Regions from separate parts of the Streptomyces sp. NPDC028298 genome, predicted to be linked through region 3. Evidence: riboswitches for the same ligand, from Rfam matches in the RefSeq annotation. Region 3 holds a riboswitch; each other region holds the start of a gene.
What was found. Region 3 has a riboswitch for cobalamin ahead of ACZ4TO_RS08885 (cobalamin biosynthesis protein). Riboswitches for the same ligand answer to the same signal wherever they lie in the genome.
Positions count from the first base shown of each region.

Region 1: linked by a shared signal. The riboswitch ahead of ACZ4TO_RS06425 ((2Fe-2S) ferredoxin domain-containing protein) and the one ahead of ACZ4TO_RS08885 (cobalamin biosynthesis protein) in region 3 are both predicted to bind cobalamin.
Region 2: linked by a shared signal. The riboswitch ahead of ACZ4TO_RS37570 (ribonucleoside-diphosphate reductase subunit alpha) and the one ahead of ACZ4TO_RS08885 (cobalamin biosynthesis protein) in region 3 are both predicted to bind cobalamin.
Region 4: linked by a shared signal. The riboswitch ahead of metE (5-methyltetrahydropteroyltriglutamate--homocysteine S-methyltransferase) and the one ahead of ACZ4TO_RS08885 (cobalamin biosynthesis protein) in region 3 are both predicted to bind cobalamin.

Region 1 is NZ_JBVHTL010000001.1:1,452,199-1,457,947, reverse strand. Features, by position in the region: gene allB (allantoinase AllB) at 1-125, shown strand, start outside; gene alc (allantoicase) at 174-1,298, shown strand; gene ACZ4TO_RS06430 (3-oxoacyl-ACP reductase family protein) at 1,423-2,154, opposite strand; cobalamin riboswitch at 2,272-2,447, shown strand; gene ACZ4TO_RS06425 ((2Fe-2S) ferredoxin domain-containing protein) at 2,516-2,890, shown strand; gene ACZ4TO_RS06420 (tachylectin-related carbohydrate-binding protein) at 3,154-4,443, shown strand; gene ACZ4TO_RS06415 (hypothetical protein) at 4,662-4,862, opposite strand; gene ACZ4TO_RS06410 (hypothetical protein) at 5,033-5,341, opposite strand; gene ACZ4TO_RS06405 (helix-turn-helix domain-containing protein) at 5,500-5,749, shown strand, end outside.
Region 2 is NZ_JBVHTL010000011.1:267,367-273,115, reverse strand. Features, by position in the region: gene ACZ4TO_RS37575 (ribonucleotide-diphosphate reductase subunit beta) at 377-1,390, opposite strand; gene ACZ4TO_RS37570 (ribonucleoside-diphosphate reductase subunit alpha) at 1,390-3,771, opposite strand; cobalamin riboswitch at 3,904-4,052, opposite strand; gene ACZ4TO_RS37565 (GNAT family N-acetyltransferase) at 4,105-4,623, opposite strand; gene mctP (monocarboxylate uptake permease MctP) at 4,738-5,749, opposite strand, start outside.
Region 3 is NZ_JBVHTL010000002.1:64,750-70,498, forward strand. Features, by position in the region: gene ACZ4TO_RS08865 (alpha/beta hydrolase family protein) at 1-153, opposite strand, end outside; gene ACZ4TO_RS08870 (class II aldolase/adducin family protein) at 431-1,162, opposite strand; gene ACZ4TO_RS08875 (inorganic phosphate transporter) at 1,657-2,898, shown strand; gene ACZ4TO_RS08880 (hypothetical protein) at 2,919-3,137, shown strand; cobalamin riboswitch at 3,272-3,412, shown strand; gene ACZ4TO_RS08885 (cobalamin biosynthesis protein) at 3,520-4,491, shown strand; gene ACZ4TO_RS08890 (cobyric acid synthase) at 4,488-5,749, shown strand, end outside.
Region 4 is NZ_JBVHTL010000008.1:43,944-49,692, reverse strand. Features, by position in the region: gene ACZ4TO_RS30905 (MFS transporter) at 1-1,032, opposite strand, end outside; gene metE (5-methyltetrahydropteroyltriglutamate--homocysteine S-methyltransferase) at 1,282-3,600, opposite strand; cobalamin riboswitch at 3,780-3,996, opposite strand; gene ACZ4TO_RS30895 (3-hydroxybutyryl-CoA dehydrogenase) at 4,193-5,068, opposite strand; gene aceB (malate synthase A) at 5,065-5,749, opposite strand, start outside.

The DNA.
Region 1 (5,749 bases), on a different contig from region 3:
TGACGGCGTACGCGGGCAGGACCCTCGCCGGCGTCGTGAAGTCGACCTGGCTGCGCGGCCAACGCGTCTTCGCCGACGGCGAGTTCACCGATCCGAAGGGTCACCTGCTGACCCGTACGACCTGATTACCCCGCCCCGTGGCGGCCGACTCGCGAAAGGAACCCCTGATCACCGTGACGGCGACCCAGAGCTTCACCGGAGACGCGAACCCCTACGGAGGCGGTGACCCGTACGCGGACTACCGCACCACCGACTTCCCCTTCACCCGGTACGCCAACCTGGCGGACCGGCAGCTCGGCGCGGGCGTCGTCGCCGCCAACGACGAGTTCTTCGCCCAGCGCGAGAACCTTCTCGTCGCCGGGGCCGCCGAGTTCGACCCCGAGCACTTCGGCCACAAGGGCAAGGTCATGGACGGCTGGGAGACCCGGCGGCGCCGTGGCGCCTCCGCCGAGCACCCGTGGCCGACCGCCGAGGACCACGACTGGGCCCTGGTACGGCTCGGTGCCCCCGGGGTGATCCGCGGGATCGTCGTCGACACCGCCCACTTCCGCGGCAACTATCCGCAGGCGGTGTCGGTCGAGGGCGCCTCCGTGCCCGGTTCGCCCTCCCCCGAGGAACTCCTGGCGGACGAGGTGAAGTGGACGACTCTGGTACCGCGCACGCCGGTCGGCGGTCACGCGGCCAACGGATTCACCGTCTCCGTCGAACAGCGCTTCACCCACCTGCGGGTCAACCAGCACCCCGACGGCGGCATCGCCCGGCTGCGCGTGTACGGCGAGGTCGTGCCCGACCCGCGCTGGCTGTCCGCCCTCGGCACGTTCGACGTGGTCGCCCTGGAGAACGGCGGACAGGTCGAGGACGCCTCCGACCTCTTCTACTCACCCGCCACCAACACCATCCAGCCCGGCCGTTCGCGCAAGATGGACGACGGCTGGGAGACCCGCAGGCGACGCGACGACGGCAACGACTGGATCCGCTACCGGCTCGTCGCCCGGTCCGAGATCCGCGCCTTCGAGATCGACACGGCGTATCTGAAGGGCAACAGCGCCGGCTGGGCCTCGGTCTCGGTGCGCGACGGCGATGGCCCGGACGCGGGGGAGTGGACCGAGATCCTGCCCCGCACCCGCCTCCAGCCCGACACCAACCACCGCTTCTCCCTCGCCGCACCCGCCGTCGCCACGCACGCGCGCGTGGACATCTTCCCGGACGGGGGCATCTCCCGCCTGCGCCTCTTCGGCTCCCTGACGGAGGAGGGCGCGTCCCGCCTGACGGCACGCCACCAGGAACTGGGCGGCTGAGCGGCCCGGTTCGGTCCGCAGCCGGGCACACCACGGGGGACTCCGCTCCTCCGGAAGGGGCTCCCCCTTCCGGAGGAGCGGGCTCACCGCACGCCGGGGCCGCCCCCGGCCGGATCCCCGCTCGTCATGCCGCGTGTCCGCCGTCCACCGCGAACTCCGCCCCCGTGACGTATCCCGCCTCGCTCCCCGCCAGGTACGCGACGATCGACGCGACCTCGTCGGCGGTGCCGAAGCGGCCCACGGCGGTCAGCGCGCTCTGGCCCGGCGCGTACGGGCCGTCCGCCGGGTTCATGTCGGTGTCGACGGGACCGGGATGGACGATGTTGGCGGTGATCCCGCGGCCGCCGAGCTCCCGCGCCAGCGCCTTGGTCAGGCCGACCAGCGCGGACTTGCTCATCGCGTAGAGCGTCCCTCCCGGACCGGGCACGCGCTTGGCCATGCAACTGCCGATCGTGACGATCCGCCCGCCGTCCCCGAGATGCGGCGCGGCCGACCGGGAGGCCAGGAAGACGCCCCGGACGTTCACGTCGAGCACCCGGTCGACGTCCGCCGGGGTCAGGGACTCCAGCGGACCCAGGACCCCCACCCCCGCGTTGTTGACGAGGACGTCGAGCCGCCCGAACTCCGCGACGACCCGGTCCGCGACCGCGCCGGACTCCGCAGCGTCGGAGGCGTCCGCGCGCAGGGCCAACCCCCTGCGCCCGAGCGCCTCGACACCCCGTACGACGTCCTCCGCGGCCTCCTTGCCGCTCACATAGGTGATGGCCACGTCCGCGCCCTCGCGGGCCAGCCGCAATGCCGTCGCGGCCCCGATGCCCCGGCTCCCGCCGGTCACGAGGGCCACCTTGCCGTCCATGTCTCGCTGAGAGGTCTGAGAGGTCTGAAGGGTCTGAAGGGTCTGAGAAGTCATGAACCCATCCCAGCCGCCGCGGCCGCGGGACGCTGGCGGCGAACGGACACCGACATCGGCGGATGACATGATGACCGGCGACATAAGGCGACGGCGGAACGAGGAAGCCGGTGTGAATCCGGCGCGGTCCCGCCACTGTGACCGGTGAGCGCGCTCCGGCATGCCACTGCCCCGACCGGGGTGGGAAGGCGGAGCGTTCGGGGATCCGGGAGCCAGGAGACTCACGCGGTCGCCTCCTCGATCGACACCGGGGCGGATCTCCCCGGGAGGGGAGTGGTGCGCTGTGCCCGAGACGCCGGCGGAAGAGATGTCGGGGGAGTCCGCGGCGGTGCGCGGACCCGTGCCGTGCCGGGTCGTCGTGTGCCGGGACTGCTGCTGCGGCAGTCCCAAGGTGACCGGGGTGGACCACGCCGCACAGACCGCGCGGCTGCGCGCCGAGGTACCGGTGCGCGTCTCCGAGTGCCTCGACGTGTGCGACCAGGCCAACGTCGTCGTCGTACAGCCGTCCGCGGCGGGCCGGGCGGCCGGCGCGCGGCCCGTCTGGCTCGGACTCGTCAACGACCCCGAAGCGACCGAGGACATCGTGACCTGGGTACGCGCCGGCGGTCCGGGCGTCGCTCCGCCGCCGGACATCCTCGACCTGTACACCTTCACCCCGCCGGGGCGCCCGGCCGACTCCTGAGCCCGCGCACGCAGGGGCCGGCCGACCCGCCCCGGGGCGCCGAATGCGACGCCCCGGGGCATTTTGACGCCGTGTCAGGACGCAACGGGCCAAGGCCGTTTGCGTCCAGTCGATCTCTCTTCCACCCCGCCTGACCTGCGGCGAAAGTAGTTCTTGCCACCGGGCGACCCGCCCGGGACGACCTCCACGGCTGCACCTGCAGGGCAGCCGGGCGGTCGGTGACGTGCCTTCGCCCGTACGACTTCCACGCCGCAGGAGAGATCATGAAGTTCAGCCACGCCGTCCGCCGTACCACCGCAGCCGTCGCCGCCGTCGGCGCGATGTCCCTCGGCATGGTGGCCACCACCGCCGGCGCAGCACACGCCGTCGCGTCCTGCTCCGGGGACGTGTCGATGTACGGCACGCTCTCGGACGGCCGGCTGACGTACACGCAGATCGCGCCGGACACCGGCAACCGCGTCAAGACGCTCATCGGCCCGAACCTCGGCTTCACGCCCAAGGCGATGGCGACGCTCAACTTCAACACGGTCCTGGTCACGTCGACCACCGGCGACCTCTACCGCGTCGACATCCAGACCAACAACACCTCCCTCGGGGTCGCGGGAGTCGTCAAGATCTGGGACGGCGGCTGGACCTTCGACAAGATGGTCTACGACGGAGCCGGCCACCTCTACGGGACCGTCGACGGCCAGCTCCACCAGTACGTCGTCTCCCAGCCCAAGCCGGCGGGCTCGGAGCACATAGGCCAGCACGTCGTGATCGACACCGGCTTCGTCCTCAAGACGCTCGCCGCCGCGGGCGACGACCGCATCGTCGCCTCGACCGCCGACGGCCGGCTGCTCAGCTACAAGATCAACGGAGTGGACGACTGGGACCTCTCCGTCCTCAAGGCGAGCGGCTGGTCGGCGGTCGACTCGCTCTCCTCGCCGGGCGGCGGCCTCTACTACGGCCGCACCAACGGCGGCATGTACTGGTACTCCGACGCCGACCCGACCGACGGTGACGGCGGCGACATCACGTACCACTCCGACGACCCGGTGGACGCCTCCGGCTGGACCCAGAGCCTGCTGTCGGCCTACGCCAACAACTGCGCCTACGTGCCGGCGGCGCCGCCGAAGTCCGTCCAGGGCGGCACCATCTACCGCAGCGAGGTCATGGACCGGGCCAAGAACTGGTACAACCGCAACGTCCAGTACGACCAGGGCGCCTCCGCCGTGGACGTCGACGGCGACCACTCCTACCGCACCGACTGCTCCGGCTTCGTCTCCATGGCCTGGCACCTCACCACCTCGCTGACGACCGAGACGCTGCCCAGCGCGAGCACGCAGATCAGCAAGACCGCCCTCCTGCCCGGCGACGCGCTGAACGACTACTCCGAGCACGCCGTCATCTTCGCGGGCTGGAAGAACCAGGACGCGGGCACCTTCTACTACTACTCCGAGAGCAGCCCGGCCACGGACATGAACTACTCGACCGCGAACATCAACAGCGGTGACATCAGCGGCCACCCGGCCTCGGACTACGTCGCCCTGCGCTACAAGAAGATCGCCTGACACCCCACTTGACGCCTCGAAGGCCCCGCCGATCCCCGGCGGGGCCTTCGAGGCGTTCGCGCGCCCCGGGAGACGTCTGCCCTGCTCCGGCCCACGCCGAAAAGGGCGGTGCCCCCTCGCCACGAGGGGGCACCGCCCTTTTCGGACTGGCGGACTGGCGCACTGACGGGCCGACGGGCCGCGGCAGCGGCGAGCCGCAGCCGTACGCGGCGGGCGGGCTACTGCCAGCCGGCGTCCGTCGGAGCGACCTGCCAGCCGGCGTCTGCCGGAGCGACCTGCCAGCCGGCGTCGGAGGCGAGAACGGAGGAGGCCGGAACCGCGTCCGCCGTGGACCGGTGCGTGACCACCGGGGCGGCGAGAGCCGCGGCGACGACGAGGGAGGTGACCGCGGCGGCCTTGGCGATGCGGGTACGAAGCATGGCTGTTTCCGTTCCTTCCGGGACGAGATGCGGTGTCCGGCCTGGTGTCGCGCCCCGCGGTGGCGCTCTCCTCGGCCGGTGACTCATAGGTTCGTCGCAGCTCAGGCCCGAGGAAAGGGTTCACGGATGGACGGAAGCGGCCTTGGACCGATGCGTCCAGGCAGGCCGTTTCAGTCCACCGGCTGCGGCTCGAAGGCCAGGGGCACCAACGGCACCCCGGCACCGGTCGGCCGCGCCCCGGCCAACTGCGGTACGGCGCGGAGCAGTCGGCGGGTGGCCCGCACCGCTCGTTCCTCCGCCTCCTCCAGCGTGTCGGCCAACAAGTAGAAGCCGAGGGTGAGTTCGGCCGGGGAGACGGTGTGCACGGCGACGTGCTCGACACCGTCGCGGGGGACGATCGCCGCTCGCACCAGAGTTCTGATGTTCGGTGGCGGCTCGTCGCCGTACGGCAGTTCCAGATATGTGTGGACCAGGTACATGCGGTCCAGAATCTCAACGCGATGCGCCGACAAGTCGGCTTGCGTGATGGCCAGTTGAGGCCTTGGCCGGTTTGGTCCTTCCCCCTGTGACGATCCCCGGTCCTCTGCGAAGATCATCGTGGGACAGGGGAGGGTCTGTGGAAACTGGGGGGAACCGGATGCTGACCGCACTTGGACTCGATACGGCCGCGGAGACGGTGTACCGCGCCATGCTCAGAAGTCCGGCAGCCGGTGTCGCGGCCCTCGCCGACACCGTGGGACTGTCCGGGGACGAGGTGCGCGACGCCCTCGACACGTTGAGCGAGCTGGCCCTGGTGCGCCCGGCCGCGGGGGACGCCGGCCGGCTCCGGGCCGTCTCCCCGGACATCGGCATGGAGATCCTGATGGGCCGCCAGCAGGCCCAGTTGG
Region 2 (5,749 bases), on a different contig from region 3:
GGCGCTCTGAAACGGCAGCCCGTGACGCGCGTAGCACGAGCAGGGAGAGGTGCGTCATGGGCATGCCAAATCAGTCGTCCCGGTGTGCCGCGGTGCGTGGCGTGACGGGACGGCCAGAACGTAACCGGGCGGAGAGACGCGCGAACAGCCGTGCCGGAAGAACTTTGCCGCTCCATGGACGGGGATTGGCACGGCGATTGGAGGTGCGGGGGCAGTACGTGACGAAAGCCGGGCCGCAACAGGCGGCCCGGCTCTCATCAGTGACGAACGGTCAGAACTCCCCCGAAGGCCAGAACTCCCCCGAAGACCAGAACTCCCCCGAAGGCCAGAACTCCTCGAAGGTCAGAACGTCCCGACGATCAGAGCTCCCCGGCGATCAGAAGTCCTCGTCGAAGTCGACGCTGCCCTCCACCGCGACCTGGTACGCGGACGGCCGGCGCTCGAAGAAGTTGGTCAGCTCCTGGACACCCTGGAGCTCCATGAAGGAGAACGGGTTCTCGGAGCCGTACACCGGCGCGAAGCCCAGCCGCTGGAGGCGCTGGTCCGCCACGCACTCCAGGTACTGCCGCATCGACTCGGTGTTCATGCCCGGCAGGCCCTCGCCGCACAGGTCACGGCCGAACTGCAGCTCCGCCTCGACGGCCTCGCGCAGCATGTCCGTCACCTGCTCCTGGAGCAGGTCGTCGAAGAGGTCCGGCTCCTCCTTGCGGACGGTGTCGACCACCTCGAAGGCGAAGCTCATGTGCATCGTCTCGTCGCGGAACACCCAGTTGGTGCCGGTCGCCAGGCCGTGCAGCAGACCCCGGCTGCGGAACCAGTACACGTACGCGAAGGCCCCGTAGAAGAAGAGCCCCTCGATGCACGCGGCGAAGCAGATCAGGTTCAGCAGGAAGCGCCGGCGGTCCGCCTTGGTCTCCAGCCGCTCCAGCTTCTCCACCGAGTCCATCCACTTGAAGCAGAACTGCGCCTTCTCGCGGATGGAGGGGATGTTCTCGACCGCGTCGAAGGCCGCCGAGCGGTCCTCGGGGTCGGGCAGGTAGGTGTCGAGCAGCGTCAGATAGAACTGGACGTGCACGGCCTCCTCGAAGAGCTGACGGCTCAGGTACAGCCGCGCCTCGGGGGAGTTGATGTGCTTGTACAGCGTCAGCACCAGGTTGTTCGCCACGATCGAGTCGCCCGTCGCGAAGAACGCGACCAGCCGGCCGATCATGTGCTGCTCACCCGGCGTCAGCTTCGCGAGGTCGGCGACGTCCGAGTGGAGGTCGACCTCCTCGACGGTCCAGGTGTTCTTGATCGCGTCCCGGTAGCGCTCGTAGAAGTCCGGGTAGCGCATGGGACGCAGGGTGAGTTCGAAGCCCGGGTCGAGCAGGTTCTTCTCGGTTGAGCTCATTACTGGCAGGCCTCGCAGGACTCGGGGTTCTCAAGGGAGCAGGCGACGGCGTCGGGGTCGGCCGCCTGCTGGACGGGGATCGTGGTCTCGGGCCGCGCCTGGGCCTGGGCCGCGCGGGCGATGCGCGTCGCGGGCCGGGACCGCAGGTAGTACGTCGTCTTCAGGCCCGACTTCCAGGCGTAGGAGTACATCGAGGAGAGCTTGCCGATGGTCGGCGTCTCCAGGAACAGGTTCAGCGACTGGGCCTGGTCCAGGAACGGGGTCCGGGCCGCCGCCATGTCGATCAGGCCGCGCTGCGGGATCTCCCACGCCGTGCGGTACAGGTCGCGGACGTCCTGCGGGACCCAGGTGAAGCCCTGCACCGAGCCGCTGGACTCGCGCAGCGCCTCACGGGTCTGCGCGTCCCACACGCCGAGCTTCTTCAGCTCGTCCACCAGATAGGAGTTGACCTGGAGGAACTCGCCGGAGAGCGTCTCGCGCTTGAACAGGTTCGACACCTGCGGCTCGATGCACTCGTACACGCCCGCGATCGAGGCGATGGTGGCGGTCGGAGCGATGGCGAGCAGCAGCGAGTTGCGCATGCCGACCTCCGCGATCCGCTGCCGCAGGGCCGCCCAGCGCTCCGGCCAGTTCAGCTCGACGTCGAAGTGGTCCGGGTGCAGCACGCCGCGGGCGGTACGGGTCTTCTCCCAGGCCGGGAGCGGTCCGTTGCGCTCGGCGAGGTCCGCGGAGGCCTCGTACGAGGCGAGCATGATCCGCTCGGCGATCCGGGTGGACAGCGCGCGGGCCTCGGGCGAGTCGAACGGGATCCGCAGCTTGAAGAAGACGTCCTGCAGGCCCATCGCGCCGAGACCGACCGGACGCCACTTGGCGTTGGAGCGGCCCGCCTGCTCGGTGGGGTAGAAGTTGATGTCCACCACGCGGTCGAGGAAGGTCACCGCGGTGCGCACGGTCTCGTCGAGCCGCTCCCAGTCGATGTCCCCGCCGGTCACGAACGCGCCGAGGTTGACCGAGCCCAGGTTGCAGACCGCCGTCTCCCCGTCGTCCGTGACCTCCAGGATCTCGGTGCACAGGTTCGAGGAGTGGACCGTGTGGCCCGGCTCCGCCGTCTGGTTGGCGGTCCGGTTGGCGGCGTCCTTGAAGGTCATCCAGCCGTTGCCGGTCTGCGCGAGGGTGCGCATCATGCGGCCGTAGAGGTCGCGGGCCGGGATGGTCTTCCGGGCGAGCCCGGCCTCCTCGGCCTTGCGGTAGGCCGCGTCGAACTCGTCGCCCCACAGGTCGACCAGTTCCGGCACGTCGGCGGGGGAGAACAGCGACCAGACGCCGTCCTCGTTCACCCGGCGCATGAACTCGTCCGGGATCCAGTGCGCGAGGTTCAGGTTGTGCGTACGCCGGGCGTCCTCACCGGTGTTGTCGCGCAGCTCCAGGAACTCCTCGATGTCGGAGTGCCAGGTCTCCAGGTAGACCGCCGCCGCGCCCTTGCGCCGGCCGCCCTGGTTCACCGCGGCGACCGAGGCGTCGAGCGTCTTCAGGAACGGGACGATGCCGTTGGAGTGCCCGTTGGTGCCGCGGATCAGCGAACCGCGGCTGCGGATGCGGGAGTAGGACAGTCCGATGCCGCCCGCGTGCTTCGACAGCCGCGCCACCTGGTGGTAGCGGTCGTAGATGGAGTCCAGCTCGTCCAGCGGCGAGTCGAGGAGGTAGCAGGACGACATCTGGGGGTGCCGCGTACCGGAGTTGAAGAGCGTGGGGGAGGAGGGGAGGTAGTCGAGGCGGCTCATGAGCCGGTAGAGCGCGGCGACCTCCTCCACGGAGCGGACGGTGTCGTCCTCCGCGAGACCGGAGGCCACCCGCAGCATGAAGTGCTGGGGCCTCTCGACGACCTTGCGGGTGATCGGGTGCCGGAGCAGATAGCGGCTGTGCAGCGTGCGCAGCCCGAAGTAGCCGAACCGGTCGTCGCCCTCGGCGTCGATCAGCGCGTCGAGGCGGTCCGTGTGCAGCCGCACGAACGCGGCCGTACGGTCGGCGATCAGGCCCTCGTGGTGGCCGACGGCGACCGACTCGGAGAAGGTGGTGACGCCCTGGGAGGCGGCCTCGGCGGCGATGGTGATCGCGAGCAGCCGGGCGGCCAGCCGGGAGTAGGCGGGGTCCTCGGAGATGAGACCCGCGGCCGCCTCGGTGGCCAGTTCGCGCAGCTCGGCCTCGTCGGCGCGGGCGGACCGGCCGCGCAGCGCCGCCGCGGCGACCCGGCCGGGGTCGGCGTCGGGGAGGTCGGCGGTCAGATCCGTCAGGGTCCGCAGCAGCGCGGTCCCGGGACCGTCGGTCTCCACCGGGGCCTGCTGCGCGGTCACTGAAGCCGGATCGGCTGGCGCGATGGTCACGTGGGGCTCTCCTCGCTCGGCACGGGGCCTTACGGGGGGCACGGGGCACACGGGAGCGCTTTCGGGCAGCAGCGCTCCGCGTCCACCGGCCCATTCCGCGAGGCCCGGACGTCGTCGGCACCCGGGCCGGTCGGCCGGGGCGCGCTGTCGGCAGGTCCTCGGACTGACGCGAGTACGGGCACACGCAGACGCGAACACGCACAAGTACACCGTTGCGGGACAGTTCCGGATTCGCACCGGATTCCCCTGCGGCGACAGCGACCATGAGCATACATCTTGTGCCGGGCTTCGGGACTACCCCCACATGTTGTGTCCGCTCGATGTCCGAGAGCGCTACGGAGCGTGCTGGAGCGTCAACTCGTAAGTGAGCAGCCGGATGTCGTCGAGCTCCGGGAAGGGGTTCCAGTCGCGCTCCGGAGTGCGGGTGAAGCCGATGCGCTCGTAGAGCCGGTGGGCGCTGTGCATCGTGCGCTGGGTGGACAGCACGAGGCGCGCGCAGCCCTCCAGGGCCCGTGCCCGCGCCACGCAGGCGCGCACGAGGGCCTCGCCCGCGCCCCGGCCGCGCGCCTCCCGCGCGACCGCCAGCATCCGGATCTCGGCCTCCCCCTCGTGCGCCGAGTCGGCCATGGGGCTGCCGTCCGCCGCGAACGTCACACTGCCGAGCACCCGGTCCCCCTCGGCGGCCACCAGCACCTCGGCGACGGCCGCGCGCCCCGCGACGTCCCGCAGCCTCGTGAGGTACGCGTCGCTCTCCCCGAAGTCGAGCAGCCCGTCCCCGAGATAGGCCCGGGCCGCGATCTCACCGATGACGGGGTACTCCTCGGGCCGCGCCGGGCGGATGACGATGTCCATGCGGGCGAGTGTGCCCGACCGGCACGGCGACGGGCCGCCGGTTTTTCACCGGCGGCCCGTCGTTCACGACTCTCCCGGCACCGGCCGGTGGGCCGGTGCCGTCCCCGAGCTCGCCTAGTGGCTCGCGTCCGCCGTGGCCGGCGGGAGTTCCGTCTCGACGCCCGGATCGCCGGAGTCGGCCGTGTAGTCCCCGGGCGAGGTCTCGTCCACGCCCTCCGGGGCCTTGAGCGCCCTGAGGACGAAGGTCAGGACGACGGCCACGGCCACGTTCAGGACGAACGCCGTCAGACCGATGTAGCCGATCTCCCCGATGCCGGGGATCTCCTTCGAGCTGCCGCCGAAGTGTTTCTGCGTCGGGGAGGCCACGCCGTAGGCGGCGATCGTGCCGTAGAGCATCCCGACCGCCCAGCCGCCCAGCAGCGCCCAGCGGTGGAACCAGCGGGTGAACAGACCGCCGACCAGCGACGGGAAGGTCTGCAGGATCCAGATGCCGCCCAGCAACTGGAAGTTGATCGCGACGGTCTTGTCCATGGTCAGGACGAAGACCAGCGCGCCCACCTTCACCAGCAGCGAGACCAGCTTGGAGACCCGGGTCTCCTGGCGCGGGGTCGCGGCCGGGTTGATGAAGTCCTTGTAGATGTTGCGGGTGAAGAGATTCGCGGCAGCGATCGACATGATGGCCGCCGGGACGAGCGCGCCGATGCCGATGGCGGCGAAGGCGACGCCCGCGAACCAGTCGGGGAACATGTTCTCGAAGAGCTGGGGGATGGCGAGCTGGCCGTTGGTGACCTTCACGCCCGCCGCGATCGCCATGAACCCGAGCAGGGCGAGCAGGCCCAGCATCAGCGAGTACAGCGGCAGGATCGTGGTGTTGCGGCGGATCACCTCCCGGCTGCGGCCGGACAGCGTCGCGGTGACCGAGTGCGGATACATGAACAGGGCCAGCGCCGAGCCGAGCGCGAGGGTGGCGTACGTCCACTGGCCCGCCTCGGCGGGGACGACCCCGCCGGCGCCCGCGGCCGTGTACTTGGCGCCCGCCGCCTTGAAGATCTCGTCGAAGCCGCCCAGCTTGATCGGGATGTAGATGATCGCCACCGCGATCACGATGTAGATCAGGGTGTCCTTC
Region 3 (5,749 bases):
GGCGTGCACGGTGAGCCGGGGCTCGGTGGCCAGAGGCTTGCCGGGCCTCGTCTTCAGTGCGGCGTCGCTGGCGAACCGGCCCGCCGCCACGGAGGCCGCGCCGGCGGCTATGGCTACGGTGACGGCCGCTGCCGTGGCTTTTAGGGTGCGCACCCGACCAGTTTCCCGGGGGACCGGACCATCGGCCAGCGGGAGCGCGTCAACGGGGTGACGGACGACGTGCGCGCCCCCTTCGTACCGGGGCGGCGGCGCGGGCGTGCCTCGGGCCCCCGGCCCGGGCGGATCTCGGGCCCCCGGCCCCGGCGGATCTCGGGCCCCCGGCCCCGGCGGATCTCGGGCCCCCGGCCCCGGCGGATCTCGGGCCCCCGGCCCGGACGGATCTCGGGTCACCGGCCCCGGCGGATCTCGGGTCCCCGGCCCCGGCGGGCTCTCAGGTCTGCTGGCCGTAGCCGCGCAGGCGCTCGCCCGCCTCCTCGAGCTGGGCCGGGGAGAGCAGGGCGGGGGTGAGGCCCGGGACGGAGGAGGACAGGAGCCAGACGCGGCACATCCATTCGAGCTGGGCCGTGCGGTCGTACGCCTGGTCCAGCGAGGCCCCGTGGGCGATGGTGCCGTGGTTGCGCAGGAGGCAGGCGGTGCGGCCGGCCAGGGCCCGGAGGGTGTTCTCGGCCAGCTCGGGTGTGCCGTAGGCCGCGTAGGGGGCGACGCGGACCGGGCCGCCGAGGGCCGCCGCCATGTAGTGGACGAGCGGGAGTTCGTGGACGAGGAGCGAGACGGCCGTCGCGTGCGGTGCGTGGGTGTGGACGACGGCCCGCGTTCCGGTCGCGCCGTACACCGCGAGGTGCATGGGCAGTTCGCTGGTCGGCCGCAGCGAGCCGAGCACCTGCCGGCCGTCGAGGTCGACGCCGGTGATGTCGTCGGGGGTCAGCCGGTCGTAGGGGACGCCCGTGGGGGTGACCAGGACGGTGTCGCCGACGCGGACCGAGACGTTGCCGGACGTGCCGACGACCAGCCCGTCGGCGACCGTGCGCCGGGCCGTGGAGACCAGGTCGCCCCAGGCGTGCCGGAGGGTGTCCCGCGGGTCCGCCGGGGGCGGCTCGCCGGGCCCGCCCGTCGTCCGCCGGTGCTCGTGTCCGTCGCGTGCGTCCCGGTGCCGCTCAGTCATGACGCGATCCTGCCAGGCATGGCCTCTCGCGCACCGCGTGCGGGCGGGCTCCAGGACGTATACGACCCGCCAAGAGCCCACGGTTGTATGTGATTTGAGTCACATCATGTCGTCGGATCGCAGACGTCGCGCCGGTCGGACATTTGCCGCGGATCACACCCCGTGGTCGACCCGCTACGACCCCGCACCGGCCCGGAGGACCCTCACCGGGCGACCCCTTCGAGCCGTCCAGGGGTGTGATGACGGCTACAGCCTGGGCGTGACGGGGATCTCGTCATCTAAACCCCCCTCAGTTCGAGCCGCGAACCCGAGGCGCGGACCCCAAGCGGAGCACGGAATTCCGAATCCGTTCGAACCTGCCGAACCGTTCCTCCACACAAGCGGAATGGGGATCCACCGTTCAGGACACCACCCGGTCCGGCCCAGTTCATCTTCCGTTCACCCAGGTTGCCTACGGTCCACCTGCCACTGACGTCCAACAGAAGCCTGGGTAAATGGAACACATCACGCTCCTCCTCGGAATCGTGATCGTCACCGCTCTCGTGTTCGATTTCACGAACGGTTTCCACGACACCGCCAACGCGATGGCCACCACCATCTCGACCGGCGCACTCAAGCCCAAGGTCGCGGTGGCCATGTCCGCCGCCCTCAACCTTGTCGGCGCCTTCCTCTCCGTCGAGGTCGCCAACACGATCTCCAAGGGCCTCGTCGACGAGACAGGCATCCGGCCAGAGGTGATCTTCGCCGCGCTCGTCGGCGCGATCCTCTGGAATCTGGTGACGTGGCTCGTCGGACTCCCGTCCAGCTCCTCGCACGCCCTCATGGGCGGCCTGGTCGGCGCCACCATCGCCTCCGCCGGTACCGGCGCCGTGCACGGTGACGTCCTGGTCGGCAAGGTGCTTCTGCCCGCCGTCGCCGCCCCGATCGTCGCCGGTCTGGCCGCCATGCTCGCGACCCGGCTGTCGTACAAGCTGAGCGGTGGCGCCGACACCAAGGCCACCAAGAAGGGCTACCGCGCCGGCCAGATCGCCTCCGCGGGCCTGGTCTCGCTGGCCCACGGCACCAACGACGCGCAGAAGACGATGGGCATCATCACCCTGGCCCTGGTCGCCGGTGGCGCCGTCGCTCCCGACTCCGACCCGCCGGTCTGGGTCATCCTCTCCGCCGGTCTCGCCATCGCGCTCGGCACCTACCTCGGCGGCTGGCGCATCATCCGCACGATGGGCCGGGGCCTGACCGACCTTCAGCCGCAGCAGGGCTTCGCCGCCCAGACCAGCGCGGCGACGGTCATCCTGGCCTCCTCGCACATCGGCTTCTCCCTCTCCACCACGCACTCGGTCTCCGGTTCCGTGATGGGCGCCGGTCTCGGCCGCAAGGGCGGTGTGGTCCGCTGGTCCACCGCCACCCGCATGGTCGTGGCCTGGGTCCTCACGCTGCCCGCCGCCGCCCTGGTCGGCGCGCTCGCCGAATGGGTGACCGGTTTCGGCGCCTGGGGCACCACGCTGGTCGCGGTCTTCCTGGTCGGTTCCAGCTTCGCGATCTGGCGCCGCTCGCGCCGCGAGGTCGTCGACCACAACAACGTGAACGACACCGAGGAGCCCGCCGGTGTGGTGACGCAGGCCATCGCCGCGGTCACCCCGCCCCCGGCCGGCACCGTGGCCGAAGGCCTCACGGCCACCATCCCGGCTCCGGCCGAGCCCACGGCGAACCCGTCGGCGCCGTCCCGAGTGGCCTGAGAACCGAAGGAAGAAACAGCATGAGCATCGACTGGTCAGCCCTCGGATCCGTGTTCGGGGTCAGCCTCGGAGTGACCGTGGCCCTCGTCGCCCTCTTCACCCTCGGCGTCGCCGGCCTCTCCAAGAAGGAGTCCGCCCAGGGCGGTTCCGCGGTCGCGGCGGCCACCGGCGCGTACGTCTGCTTCGCGGCCTGCGCCGCGGCGGTGGCGTACGGCATCTCCCTGATCATCACCAAGTAGCCCGGCGACGGCCCGGAACCGGGCCGAGCCGAGCGGTACCGCGCGTGGGGTGCGGGACGGATCACCGTCCCGCACCCCACGCGTATGTGGGCCTGCGCACACTGTCCCTCCGCAGGTCAACAGCCAGTTGACGGCCGTTCTCGCCCCGTGGTGGACTGCCGGAGCCAAGTACGGCGGCATGAGAGGAAGCCGGTGCGAATCCGGCGCGGTCCCGCCACTGTCATCGGGGAAGAAACTCCCCGGGAGCCAGGAACTCTCACCGCCGGTCTCGTCGAACCAGGGCGTGGACACCCTGAGTGAGGACATATCGCCATGCGCGGCTGCCCGTTGCCCGTTTCGCTGAGTACGAGGGTTCCGCTCCACCCCACGGCCGGCTGACCCCGTGCGTGCCGATCGCGTCTTCGCGTACGGCGCCGCCGCAGGCCTTCTCGGCGACCTGTTGCTCGGCGATCCCCGCCGAGGGCATCCGGTCGCCGCTTTCGGGCGGGCCGCCGCGACCGTCGAACGGACACTGTGGCGCGACCACCGCGGGTGGGGCGCGCTGCACACGGCCGTCTGCGTCGGCGGCGCCACCGGACTGGCCGCGCTGGCGAGTCGTACCGTACGCCGCTCCCCCGCCGCCTCCGTCGCCCTGACCGCCGCCGCCACCTGGGCCGTCGTCGGAGGCACCTCACTCGGCCGCGAGGCGCGGACGATCGGCGGCGCGCTCGCGGCCGGTGACCTCGGCGCGGCCCGGGAGCGGCTGCCGCACCTGTGCGGACGCGATCCGCAGGCGCTGGACGCCGACGGCGTCGCGCGCGCGGTCGTCGAGTCCGTCGCCGAGAACACCTCCGACGCCGTCGTGGGCGCCCTGGTCTGGGGGGCCGTCGGTGGTGTGCCCGGACTCGTCGCCTTCCGCGCCGTGAACACGCTCGACGCCATGGTCGGACACAGTTCCCCCCGCCACCGGCGCTACGGCTGGGCCTCCGCCCGGCTCGACGACCTGGCCGGCTGGCCGGGAGCCCGGCTGACCGCCGTCCTCGCGGCCGTGGCCGGACCCGACCCGCGCGGAGCCCTGCGGGCCTGGCGCGCGGACGCCCGCAAGCATCCGAGCCCCAACGCCGGGCCCGTGGAGGCCTCGTTCGCGGGCACGCTCGGCGTGCGGCTCGGCGGCACCCTCTCGTACGGCGGACGGGTCGAGCACCGGCCCGTGCTCAACGGCGCGGGGCGCGCCGTCCACGTCCACGACATCGAACGGGCCGTACGGCTCTCCCGGCGCGTCGGCTGGCTCGCGCTCGGCGTGAGCGCCGCCGGGCGGGTTCTGCTCACCGGGGCCGGACGGGTTCCGTTCACCAGGAAGGGGCGCACCGCATGAGCGGCGGACTGCTGATCGCCGGGACCACCTCGGACGCGGGCAAGAGCGTCGTGACCGCCGGGATCTGCCGGTGGCTGGCGCGCCAGGGTGTCAAGGTCGCGCCCTTCAAGGCCCAGAACATGTCGCTGAACTCGTTCGTGACGCGCGAGGGCGCCGAGATCGGGCGGGCGCAGGCCATGCAGGCGCAGGCCGCCCGTGTGGAGCCGACCGCGCTGATGAATCCGGTGCTGCTGAAACCGGGCAGCGACCGCAGCAGTCAGGTCGTCCTGATGGGCAGGCCGGTCGGCGAGATGAGCGCCCGCGGCTTCTTCGGGACGACAGGGTCCGCGACGGGCCCCGCGCCGGGCGCCGCGGCGCCCGGGGACCGGCTGCGCGGGGGGCGCCAGGAAGCACTCCTCGCCACCGTCCTCGACTGTCTGACGCAGTTGCGGGGCACGTATGACGCGGTGATCTGTGAAGGGGCCGGCAGCCCGGCCGAGATCAATCTGCGGCGCACCGACATCGTGAACATGGGGGTGGCGCGGAACGCGGGGCTTCCCGTGCTCGTCGTCGGCGACATCGACCGGGGCGGGGTGTTCGCCTCGTTCTTCGGGACCGTCGCGCTGCTGTCGCCCGAGGACCAGGCGCTCGTCGCCGGATTCCTCGTCAACAAGTTCCGCGGTGACGTGAGCCTGCTGGAGCCGGGGCTCGACATGCTGCACGGCCTGACCGGGCGGCGCACCTACGGCGTGCTGCCCTTCCAGCACGGGCTCGGCATCGACGAGGAGGACGGGCTGCGGGTCTCGCTGCGCGGCGCCGTCCGCGAGTCCGCCGTCGCCGCCCCCGTCGGCGAGGACGTCCTGCGGGTCGCCGTCTGCGCGATCCCGCTGATGTCCAACTTCACCGACGTGGACGCGCTGGCCGCCGAACCCGGCGTCGTCGTGCGGTTCGTGGACCGGGCCGAGGAGCTGGCCGACGCGGACCTGGTCGTCGTCCCCGGCACCCGGGGCACGGTCAACGCGCTCCGGTGGCTGCGCGAGCGCGGCCTCGCGGACGCCATCGCGCGCCGGGCCGCCGAGGGGCGGCCCGTCCTCGGCGTCTGCGGCGGCTACCAGCTCCTCGGCGAGCACATCGAGGACGAGGTCGAGTCGCGCGCCGGCCGGGTCGAGGGGCTCGGACTCCTGCCCGTACGCGTGCGGTTCGCGCGGGAGAAGACGCTGGCGCGGCCGGTCGGCGAGGCCCTCGGCGAACCCGTCGAGGGGTACGAGATCCACCACGG
Region 4 (5,749 bases), on a different contig from region 3:
ACCGAACACGCCCAGGTACTGGCCGGTGGCGTGCCGCGGGGCGAGGGCGAAGGACACCTCGAAGGCGGCGGCGGAATGCCAGAGTTCGCCGACGGTGTGGATCACCACTGCGGTGAGGAGCACGCTCGCGGCGGCCCACCCCGGGATGCCGGCGGACAGGGAGATCAGTGAGCAGGAGACGAGGAAGGCGACGCCCGCACGGCGGTAGGCGTGTCCGCCGGCGGTGGGGGAGTCGACGTTGCGGCTGGCGCGCACCTGGAGCGCCACGACCATGAGGGTGCCGGTGAGCATGGTCCCCGAGATGAGCCAGTGCGGGGCTGTGGTGGCGCCGACCAGCCAGAGAGGGATGGCCACGGTGAGGACTTTGAACTGGACGGCCATGATGCCGTCGAGTGCGGTGAGCAGCAGGTAGGGGTGGTCTCTGAGGGCGATCCAGCGGGGACCGCCGGTGGCGGCGAGGGGGGTGACCGGCGGCAGCGCGACGAGCAGCGCCGCGGAGACCGCGAAGGCGATCGCGTTGCCGATGACCATGAGCTGATAGGCCGTGAGCGTGGCGGCCTGGACGGCCAGCCCCGCTCCCACGGCACCGAGGGAGACGCCGACGTTCGTCACGGCGCGGAGATAGGCGCGGAACTCCTGCGGCCGGTTCCCTCCGTAGTGCCTGATGAGGGGACCGTGGGCGGCTTTCCCGGCCGCTTTGGCTCCGGCGGCCGTGGTGATCGCGAGAAGGAACGACCAGAAGCCGTCCACCAGCACGAAGCCGGCCGTGGCCAGTGCCTGCACCACCAGGGTGGCGATGTAGACGCCGCGTGCTCCGTATCGGTCCGCCAGATGACCGACCGCGACACCCAGGGCGAGGGCGGCAAGTCCGGCCGCGCCGAGTCCGAGTCCCACCTGACCGGCCGGGAGACGAACCGCCTCCGTGAAGTACAGAACCCCGGCGGTCAGGTACAGGCCGCTGCCGACGGTGTAGACGAAGTTCGAGGCGGCGAGGACGCGTTGTGGTCCGGTGCTCGGCAGTAGACGGGGCATGGCGGGGCTCCCTGTCGCGAACAGGCGGTAAGGACTCCGACAGCTTGTTGCATATTACGTGCAAGTGCAAGCGATTGGCGTTACGGAGCGGCACGTGAGGGGGTGAGTCCTGTCGTATCCATGGCATCGGTCGGTGCTGGGCGCACGGTCGGACACCAGGTGACTTGGTGAGAGCCGGCGCGGTCTCGACCCGGGGCCGGGGGAGGAGGCGGTGTGGCTGCTTCCTCCCCCGGCCGATGGGGCCTCTGGCTAGCGGGCGGAGAGTTCCTCGCGAACCTCGCGGGCGGCGGCGACCAGGTTCTCCAGAGAGGCGCGGGTCTCCGGCCAACCGCGGGTCTTCAGGCCGCAGTCGGGGTTGACCCACAACCGCTCGGCGGGAATGGCCTCGAGGCCGGTCCGCAGGAGCGCGGCGGCCTCCTGGGCACTGGGTACGCGCGGCGAGTGGATGTCGTACACGCCGGGCCCGGCCTCACGCGGATAGCCGTGCGCGGCGAGCTCGCGCGCGACCTGCATGTGCGAGCGGGCGGCTTCGAGGCTGATGACGTCGGCGTCGAGGTCGTCGATGGCCTGGACGATGTCCCCGAACTCGGCGTAGCACATGTGGGTGTGGATCTGGGTGTCCGGCCGTACGCCTCCGGTGGTCAGCCGGAACGCCTCGGTCGCCCACGCGAGGTACGCCGGGCGGTCGGCGGCCCGCAAGGGCAGCGTCTCGCGCAGGGCGGGCTCGTCCACCTGGATCACCGAAGTCCCGGCCGTCTCCAGGTCGTCGACCTCGTCCCGCAGGGCGAGGGCGACCTGCCGGGCGGTGTCGCCGAGGGGCTGGTCGTCGCGGACGAAGGACCAGGCGAGCATGGTGACCGGGCCGGTGAGCATGCCCTTCACCGGCCGGGAGGTGAGCGACTGGGCGTACGTCGTCCAGCGCACGGTCATCGGTCCGGGGCGGGAGATGTCCCCGGCCAGGATCGGCGGACGGACGTAGCGCGTTCCGTAGGACTGCACCCAACCGTGCCGCGTGGCCAGGTATCCCGTCATCTGCTCGGCGAAGTACTGGACCATGTCGTTGCGTTCGGGCTCGCCGTGCACCAGGACGTCCAGGCCGGTCTTCTCCTGGAAGGCGATGACCTCCTGGATCTCTGCCCGGATGCGCTCCTCGTAGCCTGCCGCGTCGATGCGTCCCGTCCGCAGGTCGGCGCGGGCGGTGCGCAGTTCGCCGGTCTGCGGGAAGGATCCGATCGTGGTGGTCGGCAGCAGGGGAAGGCCGAGACGGGCTCGCTGAGCCGGTGCCCGCCGGGCATAGGGCTGTGAGCGGCGGCCGTCGGCGTCCGTGACGGCCCTGATGCGGGCCCGGACGGCGGGGTCGTGTGTGATCGGTGAGTTCACGCGCGAGGCCAAGTCGGCGCGGTTCGCGGCGAGTTCGCCCGCGATCGCGTCGGTGCCGAGGCGCAGGCCCTGGGCGAGGGTGGCGATCTCGGTGGTCTTCTGGCGGGCGAAGGCGAGCCAGCGCAGGATCTGGGGGTCGATGTCCTGCTCGGCGGTCGTGTCGAGCGGGACATGGAGGAGGGAACACGACGCCGACACGTCGACCTGGTCGGCGAGACCCAGCAGGGTGCCGAGGGTGGCGAGGGACTTGGCCAGGTCGTTGATCCAGATGTTGCGGCCGTTCACGACACCCGCGATGAGTCGCTTGCCGGGCAGACCGCCCACGGCCGCGAGGGCCTCGAGGTTGGCCGCCGCGGCGTCGGTGAAGTCCAGGGCCAGCCCGTCGACGGGGGCCTTGGCCAGCACCGGCAGGGCCTCGCCGAGCCGGTCGAAGTATGAGGCGACCAGGAGTTTGGGCCGGTCGGTCAGGCTGCCGAGCGCGCGGTAGGCGTGGGCGGCGGCGTCCAGTTCGGCCCGGGTGCGGTCCTGGACGAGGGCGGGCTCGTCCAACTGGACCCACTCGGCTCCGGCGGCGCGCAGGTCGGCGAGGACCTCGGCGTACACAGGCAGCAGGCGGTCCAGCAGCGTGAGCGGTTCGAAGTCCGCGGGCACGCCCGGGGCGGGTTTGGCGAGCAGCAGGTAGGTGACCGGCCCGACCAGGATCGGACGGGCGTCCAGTCCGAGGGCGAGCGCTTCCTTCAGGTGGGCGACCTGCCGGGTGGAGTCGGCCGTGAAGACCGTGTCAGGGCCCAACTCGGGCACCAGATAGTGGTAGTTGGTGTCGAACCACTTGGTCATCTCCAGCGGTGCGACATCCTGCGTACCGCGCGCCATGGCGAAGTAGCCCTCCAGGGCGTCCGCCTCCAGGGCGGCCCGGTGGCGGGCGGGGATCGCGCCGACCATGACGGTGGTGTCGAGGACGTGGTCGTAGTACGAGAAGTCGCCGGTCGGGACCTCGGCGACACCGGTTTCGGTGAGCCGGCGCCAGTTCGCGGCGCGGAGGTCGGCGGCGGCGCGGTGGAGGGCGTCGGCGGTGAAGCGGCCCTTCCAGTAGCCCTCGATCGCCTTCTTCAGTTCCCGGTCGGGTCCCTGGCGGGGGTAGCCGTACACGGTGGCCCGTGCTGCCGCGGTCGCGGACTTCGCTGTCACGGAAATCTCCTTCGCGAGATATCTCCCTGGGATCCCGGTGACGGGACGTGAGCGCGAAGGGGTGACGGACCGGGCGGAACCGACCTCGCGCGGCACGGCGCGATCTTCCGTCCGACATGTACGCCGACCCGCCCACGAGGTCACCGGGACATCCGCGCACGAGTCCTTTCGCGCGCGGGCAACGGGCAGGTCTTCGGACTCACGGGCACGTCTCCTCGTACACCCTTCGTACGAGCGATACGAGACACCTACTGGCCGTCGCTTCCCAGGCCCGGTTCGTCGGACCCAGTGCGTATGACGGCGGTCGTTCCCGCTCACCGCTGCGGGGCAGTCCCGGATTCCCACCGGGTTCCCTCTTACGACGCATCCCGCCTGGCGGACGGGGCGAACCAGCTGCACCGCCCACCCTAGGGCAATCCGCCCGCGCGGCCGACCCCGTCCGGCATTCGGATGGTGACGGGGACACGGGCGCGGTGACGACGGGAAGCGCCGCCCCCACGCTTCCCGTCGCCCTCCCCCCCCCCGTGAGGCGTCCGCCGACTCCCTCTGTCGGCAGTGCGGTCCGGCCCTCGGCCGGGTCGCGGCAGGATGTTCAGGCTGTCGCCTGGCCGTAGGTGTGGAATCCCCGTCCGGTCTTCCGGCCCAGCAGTCCCGCCTCGACCATGCGCTGGAGCAGCGGGGGCGGGGCGTAGAGGGGTTCCCTGAACTCGTCGTAGAGCGATTCCGCGATCGAGGCGACGGTGTCCAGGCCGATCAGGTCCGCGAGCCTGAGCGGGCCCATCGGGTGGGCGCAGCCCAGCTCCATGCCGGTGTCGATGTCGGCCGCGGTGGCGAAGCCCGACTCCGCCATCCGGACGGCCGCCAGTACGTACGGGATCAGCAGGGCGTTGACGACGAAGCCGGCCCGGTCCCGTGAGCGGATCACCGTCTTGCCGAGCGTGCCCGTGGCGAAGTCCTCCACCGCGGTCACGGTCTCCGGCGAGGTGTGCAGCGAGGCCACGATCTCCATCAGCGGCAGCACCGGCACCGGGTTGAAGAAGTGCAGTCCCACCACGCGGTCGGCACGGCTCGTGGCCATCCCGAGCCGCATCACCGGCAAGGAGGAGGTGTTCGTCGCGAACACCGCACCCGGATCCTCGACGGTCTTGTCGAGGGCGGCGAACACCTCGGTCTTGGCGTCGGCGTTCTCGATGACCGCCTCGACGACGAGCTGCCGGTCGGCCAGGTCGTCCAGAGTGCCCGTGAAGACGATGCGGGCGAGGGCGTCCCGCGCTGCCTGTGGCTCCAACTTGCCTCGGCGTACGGCCCGTTCGAGGGAGGTGGCCACTCGTTCGCGGGCTGCGCGGGCGGCTGTCGCGTCGGCTTCGCAGACCACCGTGTCCAGTCCGGCCCGCGCGCAGACCTCGGCGATGCCCGCGCCCATCCGGCCGCCCCCGACCACGCCCACGCGCCGGAAGCCGGCGCTCACGATCGGAGCTCCGCGTGCCGCACGAGGTGCCCGGAGTAGGCGTCCGGGGTGAAGAAGAGAGGCAACTCGCCGCTGAGAGCGGTGCGTTCGAAGAGTCCGCGCACCGCGTCGAGGTCCGCCCACGGGTACTCGGATCCGAGCGCGACGAGTTCCTCGTCGAGGATGTCGAGCACGCCCAGCCGGTCGATCACCCGGTGTCGCAGCCACTGCCAGATCTGCACGCGGGCGATCTCGGCGGTCGCCGCGTCCTCCATGAGGCCGTACAGGGCGACCGCTCCCTGACCGCGCATCCAGGCGGCGAAGTACCGCAACGCGACAGCGATGTTGGTGCGCACGCCCTCCGGCGTGGGCGGTCCGGTGATCCGGCGCACCGACAGCAGGTCCGCGGCCCGGACGTCCACGTCGTCCCGCGTCCGGTCGGTCTGGTCGGGCCGGTCCCCCAGGACACCGTCGAACACCTCACGGCACACCGGGACGAGCCCGGGATGGGCGACCCAGGACCCGTCGAACCCGTCCTCCGCCTCGCGCTCCTTGTCCAGCCGTACCGTGGCGAGCGCCGCCTCGTGGGTGGCCGGGTCCTTGCTCGGCACCTGGGCCGCCATGCCGCCGATGGCGTGGGCGCCGCGCTTGTGACAGGTGCGCACGAGCAGTTCGGTGTACGCCCGCAGGAAAGGCGCGGTC